2 regions of the Halalkalibacillus sediminis genome follow, and region 1 is predicted to be linked to the other one. Evidence: riboswitches for the same ligand, from Rfam matches in the RefSeq annotation. Region 1 holds a riboswitch; the other holds the start of a gene.
What was found. Region 1 has a riboswitch for cobalamin ahead of CEY16_RS00080 (ribonucleoside-diphosphate reductase subunit alpha). Riboswitches for the same ligand answer to the same signal wherever they lie in the genome.
Positions count from the first base shown of each region.

Region 2: another riboswitch for cobalamin. It lies ahead of CEY16_RS09870 (ABC transporter substrate-binding protein); the one in region 1 lies ahead of CEY16_RS00080 (ribonucleoside-diphosphate reductase subunit alpha).

Region 1 is NZ_PJNH01000001.1:57-4,448, forward strand. Features, by position in the region: rRNA gene rrf (5S ribosomal RNA) at 192-307, shown strand; tRNA gene CEY16_RS00015 (tRNA-Asn) at 349-423, shown strand; tRNA gene CEY16_RS00020 (tRNA-Ser) at 432-524, shown strand; tRNA gene CEY16_RS00025 (tRNA-Glu) at 536-610, shown strand; tRNA gene CEY16_RS00030 (tRNA-Val) at 627-702, shown strand; tRNA gene CEY16_RS00035 (tRNA-Met) at 730-806, shown strand; tRNA gene CEY16_RS00040 (tRNA-Asp) at 882-958, shown strand; tRNA gene CEY16_RS00045 (tRNA-Phe) at 991-1,066, shown strand; tRNA gene CEY16_RS00050 (tRNA-Tyr) at 1,082-1,167, shown strand; tRNA gene CEY16_RS00055 (tRNA-Trp) at 1,184-1,257, shown strand; tRNA gene CEY16_RS00060 (tRNA-His) at 1,269-1,344, shown strand; tRNA gene CEY16_RS00065 (tRNA-Gln) at 1,348-1,422, shown strand; tRNA gene CEY16_RS00070 (tRNA-Gly) at 1,426-1,500, shown strand; tRNA gene CEY16_RS00075 (tRNA-Cys) at 1,507-1,580, shown strand; cobalamin riboswitch at 1,812-2,005, shown strand; gene CEY16_RS00080 (ribonucleoside-diphosphate reductase subunit alpha) at 2,135-4,392, shown strand, end outside.
Region 2 is NZ_PJNH01000003.1:43,141-47,532, forward strand. Features, by position in the region: gene CEY16_RS09865 (FecCD family ABC transporter permease) at 1-620, opposite strand, end outside; gene CEY16_RS09870 (ABC transporter substrate-binding protein) at 636-1,655, opposite strand; cobalamin riboswitch at 1,775-1,962, opposite strand; gene CEY16_RS09875 (helix-turn-helix domain-containing protein) at 2,089-3,324, shown strand; gene CEY16_RS09880 (enoyl-CoA hydratase) at 3,342-4,115, shown strand; gene CEY16_RS09885 (NADPH-dependent FMN reductase) at 4,290-4,392, opposite strand, start outside.

The DNA of each region.
Region 1 (4,392 bases):
AGGACTTAACTTCAATATTTGTGGTAATGACGCTTTGATTCGTGCTTGCGCTTTGATTCTTATCTAGTTTTGAAGGTGTATAATAATATTCAATAATAAATTTATTTTTATTATCGAAATTCCCTTGCTTTTTCGAGTGAAGGTGAATATAATATTATTTGTCCTCAAAATTATTAACAAGATTAATATTATCCGGTGGCTATAGCAGAGAGGTCACACCTGTTCCCATGCCGAACACAGCCGTTAAGCTCTCTAGCGCCGATGGTAGTTGGGGTTCTTCCCCTGTGAGAGTAGGACGCTGCCGGGCAATATTACATAATATCCTTCAAGGACAGTTGATTTTAAAATTCCAGCGTAGCTCAGTGGTAGAGCAATCGGCTGTTAACCGATCGGTCGCAGGTTCGAATCCTGCCGCTGGAGCCATACTACCTGGAGAGCTGTCCGAGTTGGCCGAAGGAGCACGATTGGAATTCGTGTAGGCCTCTACCGAGGTCTCGAGGGTTCGAATCCCTCGCTCTCCGCCATTTTAATTAATGGCCCGTTGGTCAAGTGGTTAAGACACCGCCCTTTCACGGCGGTAACACGGGTTCGAATCCCGTACGGGTCACCATTTATTTACTTAGGCTGGAGGATTAGCTCAGCTGGGAGAGCACTTGCCTTACAAGCAAGGGGTCGCAGGTTCGAGCCCTGCATCCTCCACCATTTCTTTCGACAATCAAATGTCAATATCGCGGGGTAGAGCAGTCTGGTAGCTCGTCGGGCTCATAACCCGGAGGTCGCAGGTTCAAATCCTGCCCCCGCAACCAATTAATTTTGATTGAAACTAAATAGGAAGCGATCCTGGTCGTAACCCATTTAATTCAATATCAATAATTACATATGGTCCGGTAGTTCAGTTGGTTAGAATGCCTGCCTGTCACGCAGGAGGTCGCGGGTTCGAGTCCCGTCCGGACCGCCACTTTTAATTTTATAATTTGCACTTGTATGTATGGCTCGGTAGCTCAGTCGGTAGAGCAACGGACTGAAAATCCGTGTGTCGGCGGTTCGATTCCGTCCCGAGCCACCATCTATTTAAAATGATGGAGGGATAGCGAAGTTGGCCAAACGCGGCGGACTGTAAATCCGCTCCCATCGGGTTCGTAGGTTCGAGTCCTACTCCCTCCACCATTTTTTTGTTATGTGTAGGGGTATAGTTCAAAGGTAGAACAGCGGTCTCCAAAACCGCCGATGTGGGTTCGATTCCTACTACCCCTGCCATTTTTAATATGGCGGTCGTGGCGAAGGGGTTAACGCACCGGATTGTGGCTCCGGCACTCGAGGGTTCGATTCCCTCCGATCGCCCCATATTGGGCCATAGCCAAGCGGTAAGGCAACGGTTTTTGGTACCGTCATGCGCTGGTTCGAATCCAGCTGGCCCAGCCATTTGCGGAAGTAGTTCAGCGATAGAACACCACCTTGCCAAGGTGGGGGTCGCGGGTTTGAATCCCGTCTTCCGCTCCATATGAAGGCGGCATAGCCAAGCGGTAAGGCAGAGGACTGCAACTCCTTTATCACCGGTTCGATTCCGGTTGCCGCCTCCATGTTTTTATATATTTACATACCTTTCTCAAGTTGGTAGACAGTACAAGCTCTGTCTATCAACTTTTTTATTTGGGCATTTTTGAACCTATGATAGTTAGTGATTGATATTCGTTCCATTATCTTATTCTAATCAAGGAATTAAATTTGCTCTTGTTTTTATATATTATTTCTTCTATAATGAAATCAAATCACGATATATAGTGATTTTTATTAACTTAAACAACTATATATAGTATTCCGTTTATTTAGATGCCTTCAAGGCTTAATAGGGAATCTGGTGAAAATCCAGAGCTGCCCCCGCAACTGTAAGTGTGGACGAGCTGGTATATCCACTTTATGAGAAAACTTTAGAGGTGCTCATAAGGGAAGGACCGGTGTAGATCGAAGCACGAGTCAGGAGACCTGTCTGAGTAAACAAAGTTTCTATTTTCTTCGGGGAATAAGAGAATGAAACGACGTGATAAACTAGTTCAATTATTGATTATAGTATATTGCTCGTTTCTATTCGCTTCCTCCGGAGAAGCGAATTTTTTTATTTTGAGGAGGACTATTGATGACAATTACTCAAGAGAGACAAGCTTTTGTAAAAGATGATCAAGGAATTGAAGAAGAGTTTGATCAGTATCGTTTAAAAGATTTCATTGAGAAAGTATCAAAAGATTATCCGCATCTGGATACAGAAAGTTATCAAGATACGATTTTGGAGACCATGAAATCAAAAGGAGATATGACTAAACGACAAATCACGAATGAATTACTTCTCCGTGGTTTAGAAAACATTCAACCTTCAGCTCCAGATTGGACGTATGTGTGTGCTAATGTATTTCTTAGACAAATGTACAATGAAGCAGCTGAGAATAGAGGTAATGCTTCTTCTGGGGGTTATGGCTCATTCTTTAACTTACAAAAGATTCTTGCTGAAAAAAACATATATAGCGAAAGAATTCTTGCAGAGTATTCTAAAGAAGAGATTACTCAGCTTGGCGACATAATTGAGCCGGAACGTGACCAGTTATTCACATATATTGGATTAAGAACACTAGCGGATCGGTATTTGGCTCGTGATCATGACGGTAAATTGTTTGAACTGCCACAGGAACGCTTTTTGACGATTGCCATGACTTTGATGATCCAAGAACCAAAGGAGCGTCGAATAGATCTCGTAGAAGAAGCATATTGGGCGTTAAGTAACCTTTATATGACGGTTGCGACTCCTACGCTTGCGAATTCCGGAAAGTCATACGGGCAGCTATCAAGCTGTTTTATAGATACGGTGGATGATAGTCTTCAAGGAATTTATGATTCTAATACAGATATCGCTAATTTATCAAAAAATGGTGGAGGAATCGGTGTTTATCTAGGTAAAATTCGCTCTCACGGAAGTTCAATTAAGGGATTTAAAGGGGTATCCAGCGGAGTGATGCCTTGGATGAAGCAGTTGAATAACACGGCTGTCAGTGTCGACCAACTTGGGCAACGCCAAGGCGCTATCGCGGTCTACTTGGATGTTTGGCACAAAGATATATTCAAATTCCTAGATGCTAAGCTGAATAATGGTGACGAACGCCAACGCACGCATGACTTGTTCACCGGTGTATGTTTACCTGATCTTTTCATGGAAAAAGTTGATGCGAGAGAAGATTGGTATCTATTCGATCCCCATGAGGTAAGAGAAGTGATGGGATATAGTTTAGAAGATTTCTATGATGAAACACAGGGTAATGGATCTTTTCGTGAAAAATATGGGCAATGTGTACAGCATCAGGAATTATCAAAAACACCTGTACCAGCGATTGACATCATGAAAAGAATTATGGTCAGTCAGCTTGAAACAGGGACGCCTTACATGTTCTATCGTGATGAAGCGAACCGTCAAAATCCGAATAACCATCAAGGGTTGATTTACTGCTCAAACCTTTGTACGGAAATCATGCAGAATCAAAGTCCAACAACCGTAGAGGAGGAAGTAACTCAAGACGGTAAAATTGTCATCACGAAAAATCCTGGTGACTTCGTGGTTTGTAATTTATCCAGTATCAATTTAGGAAAAGCTGTACCCGCGAATGTATTAGAGCGATTGATTCCCATTCAAGTTCGCATGCTTGATAATGTGATTGACTTGAATACAATACCTGTACTGCAAGCCCAATTAACGAATCAAAAGTATCGTGCGGTTGGTCTTGGTACCTTTGGATATCATCATCTGTTGGCATTAGAGGGGATACGCTGGGAATCAGAAGAAGCAGTTGACTATGCAGACCATCTTTATGAAAAAGTTGCTTTTTTGACGATACAGGCAAGTATGGAACTCTCAAAAGAGAAGGGTAGCTATCCACTATTTAATGGATCGAAATGGGAAACAGGCAGTTATTTCGAAGATTATATGGACACTGAGGAATTCAAATGGTCATTATTAGCAGATGAAGTTAAAGAACATGGCATCAGGAATGGATATTTGATGGCTATCGCGCCAAATTCCAGTACGAGTATCATCGCTGGAAGTACCGCCAGCATCGATCCGATTTTTAAAAAGTTTTATTCAGAAGAGAAGAAGAATTACAAGATTCCTGTCACGGCACCTGATTTAAGCGAGAAAACGTTCTGGTATTACAAATCAGCTTATGAAATTGACCATCATTGGAGCATCAACCAGAACGCTGCACGACAAAAGCATGTCGACCAGTCGATTTCATTCAATCTATATGTGAAAAACAATATAAAAGCGAAGGAACTACTCGAATTACACATGCATGCATGGAAGTCAGGTTTAAAAACGACTTATTACACACGCTCTACATCATCAGACATTGA
Region 2 (4,392 bases), on a different contig from region 1:
GTCAGTGCTAAACTTCCCATCATCCAGAAAACGATCGTTTGTAACTTTTCATTAGATAAAGATAATACCAACGACAAACAAGCACCTATGAATGCCTGAACTACGACACCTGCTAAGATGATCGTTTCTAGTCTCGCCTTATTTTCAACGCGCGATAAAAAGTAAACAATCATCAAAGCCGCGAAACCGAACAAAAATGCGACAGCAGGAAGTGTGAAATTTCCTAACCAAGTGACTTGCCATCCGAAAACGAAAAATAAAGCTGCTCCGAACGAAGCTCCAGACGACACACCTAATATGAATGGGTCTGCCAAAGGATTTCTCAATACCCCTTGGTAAATTGCTCCCGCGAGACCGAGCGCAGCTCCCACGATTGCCCCGAGAATGACACGCGGCATACGGATATCCCATACAATCGTTTCACTAGAGGCACTCCAGTCTGAGCTCACCCACTCTTTTATAAGTGGGATTTTAGAAGCGATGACCTCCCACACCATCGAAACCTTGATCGATGCTGCACCCAGTGAAATTGATAGACTCATAGCAAACAGTAACACTAGAACCAAAACCGGCAGCCATGTCATCAATTTTTTTCGAATTGTCGCTTGATTACTTCCCACTTGAATGTGCCCCTTTTATTCCACTTGATCTGGGTAAAGATGTTCAGCGATCGCTTCTAAGCCTTCAACTAAACGAGGCCCCGGGCGCGTCACTTGATCACCGTGAATATCATATACTTCCTCGTTCTGTATCGCAGATATATCCTGCCAGTTTTCCCTACTTAATACTTGTTCCTCAACGTTCTCGGTGTAAGAACCGTAAGTCGTGAAAATAACATCTGGATTTCGTTCTATGATTAATTCTTCACTGATTTGTGGCCAACCTTCTTGATCACTGATGATATTCTCGCCACCAGCAAGGGTAATCAACTCATTAATAAATGAACCTTCCCCACCAGAATATAATTCTGGACCAACTTCTAGCCAAACCTTTTTACGCTCTTCTTCCGGAATTTCCGAAACAGCCGACTCTATTTCATCCACCCTATTTTTCATATCATCTACTAGGTCATTTGCTTGATCGGCATAGCCTGTCGCCTGACCTATCATTTCTATATCAGCATAAACCTCTTCCAAACTTTGAGCCCCTGTGACCACTACATTAAGGCCCGCACTTCTCAGTGAATCTATACTTTCTGCATTATTTAGATCTGCTACCACTAAGTCTGGTTCTAACTCGACAATTTTCTCTATATTTAAATTCATATCGCCGACTTTTTCTAAATCTGCTACCTCTTCAGGGTAGTTGGACCATTTGTCCACACCCACTACATGATCTCCAGCACCTACTGCAAAGACAATTTCAGTACTACTAGGTATAACAGTTACGATTTTTTCAGGTTTTTCTTCAATCGTGACTTCTTCTCCGCTTTTATCTGTAAGAGTCACTGATTCAAATGATGAACCTTCTTCTTTACTTGCTTCTTCTCCACTTGATTCTTCTTCCTCATTCGCTTGCTCTTCCGTTTGTTGATCTGAATTCTCTTCATCCTCTTGGTTATCCCCAGCGTTATCACCTTGGCAAGCTGCTAACCCGACAACTAGCACAAGTACGATGGCCAATAACCATTTTTGAAGTGTGTTGACTTTTGTCATAAAAATCTCCCTCTCTGTCCATATAAAAATGCCTTTGCTTCCTCCAGGAAAAGAAACAAAGGCATGAACAGATATGTATTAACCTACTCAAACAGCCTTTCCTTTAAACCCGAAGGAAAAAGACTCGAACAAATAGGCAGGTCTCCTGGCTTTGGGTCATCGCTTCTCATCCCTTCCCATCCAATTAAACGGACAGTGGTTTGATAAGTCGCTCCCAATCACAGTGGCGGGACCGCGTCGGATTTACACCGAACTTCCCTTTTAAGCGAACAGATTATCTGCTCGCACCTAAATGAGTCGAAATATGAAATTAGTATTCTTCATCATATTAATTCTTTCTTGCCAACTAGTCAACAGGGAAGTAATCACCTACACTTCTTACTAAATAGCCGTAAAAGTGATACGATAGTAGCAACGACAAGGGGTGAAGACGATGGATTTAGGGGTAATGATCCAATACTATCGCACAAAGAATGGTATGACTCAAAAGGATTTAGCCAGTGGAATTTGTTCAATCTCTTATTTGAGTAAAATGGAGAATGGATCGATCCAACCTAAAGATGATTTAGCTGAGTTGTTATTTGAGAGACTTGATATCAGTTTTTCCGAAATCACTTCATATGATGAAGACGACATAAATAAGAAGATTCAACAGCTTTATAAAAAAATTCAACAAAATGATCATGATTCGTCTACTTCGCTGGTCGAGGAATTAGAAAGAATCATTACCCCTTTCCATCGAACAGAAACTCAAAACTTTTTCTTGCTGGTTCACTTCTATTATTTAATAAATGAAAGGGACTCAGAGAAATTCAGTTTGATGGCGCCTGAAGTGTTACGGCTTGAAAATACATTCTATGAAGAAAAAAAATATTATTATTGTAAAATCATTGGTTTGTATTATCAGCTAATCTCTTATCCTAATAAATCAAACGAATATTTTGAAAAGGCTAGATTTTTGCTAGAGGAGCATACTCTTAAGGACCCTGAAATCTATTATTTGTTAGCCTTGTCACTCACGAGTATGAAAAAACCCGCTTATTCCAACTACTATTGTCAGATGGCTACAGACCAATTCGCTAATGAATTCCTTTATAGTAAAGTTACGGATTGCTATATCTTATACGGAATTAATTACACCATACTAGAAGCTTATGACTTGGCTGAAAATTACTTAAAGCAAGTTCTTCACTCCAAACCGATGGGACATACTTCTGATGTACGGGAACAAGCCAAACATTACCTAGCTGTGCTTAGTTATTGGAAAGAAGAATACGACGTTGCAATCAATTTTTTTGATGATACTGTCACAGAGGATTTACATTCAGACCAGGTATTAGAAAAGTATTTGATTTTATCGAAAATCAATTATATTAAAGGAGAATTGGATCAAGCTAAAGAATATTTAAATAAAGGGAAAGAGTTATTGAAGAAGGAAAAGCACGTTAGCTTCCAGCATCGCTTCTTCATTCTCGACCACCAGATCCATGGTACCATCGGAGAATTCCATTTCATTCGAAAAGCAGAAAAAGTGCTCCTCCCTTTTTTCGAGGAGACAGAAGACTCAACTTCGTACAATGAAGTTGTACAAATTCTCGCTAACATCCATTATGACCGAGAAGAATTCCAAGTGGCCACTGAGTATTTCAAAAAATTGATGATTAAATAAAAGACGAGGTGCAAACAATGACAGACACAGTTTTATTAAATGAAGAAAACAATATTGCTACAATCACACTCAACCGACCTGATCAACTCAATTCTATGAACCTAGAGTTGTTGGAGTCATTGGCTGAGCGCTTAAAAGAAGTGAAGGAGAGTTCTTCTCAAGTAGTCGTACTGACTGGAGCTGGGAAGGCATTCTCTGCGGGTGGCGATGTGAAGATGATGCTTCAGTCTTCAGACCCAAAAGACTTCGAAAAAGTTATGAGCTTAATAAAAGAAGTCATTACGACTTTTTATCAATTACCTAAAATTACGATTTCCGCTTTAAATGGAGCGACTGCTGGCCTAGGCCTAAGTTTAGCTTTGGCTAGTGATTATGTCATCGCACAACAGGATGCTAAAATCGCCATGAACTTCATTGGTATTGGATTAATTCCTGATGGCGGTGGTCATTTCTTCATGGAGCAACGAGTTGGAACAGTGAAAGCAAAACACATGATTTGGGAAGGCCAAATGATCCAAGGAGAACAAGCATTAAAACTAGGATTGGTAGATCATATCGTAGAAGGAGAGTTAGATAAAACCGTTAATCAGTACACTTCAAAACTGACAAACTCTCCATTATTAGCCATGATAGAAACCAAGAATATTTATGCTAACCAAAATATTTCAAAGCTTGAGGCCATTTTAGAAGCTGAAACGAAAGGGCAACTCAAAATGCGTCAATCAAAGGACCACCAAGAAGGAGTCCAAGCATTCCTAGATAAAAGAAACCCAGTTTTTAAGGGAGAATAGAGTAGAATAAAAGAAGTATAAGCATCCTTTAAATAACTTTTAAAGTGACGCAATTATCAAAGAAAGTGGCGCAACTCCATTCTTGTATTAAATAAAATGAACCGGACGATCGTCTAATCGTCCGGTTCTCTTTATACCCACTTCAGTCATTTGAAGTGCTTCCGCAATTCCTTTTTAAAAATCCGTGGATAGATTGTCACCTTTCTGTAAGTCAGAACTCATTTGCATATAGTAATAAAATACTCGAGCCAATTCCTCGATTCTAAACTTTACGTCT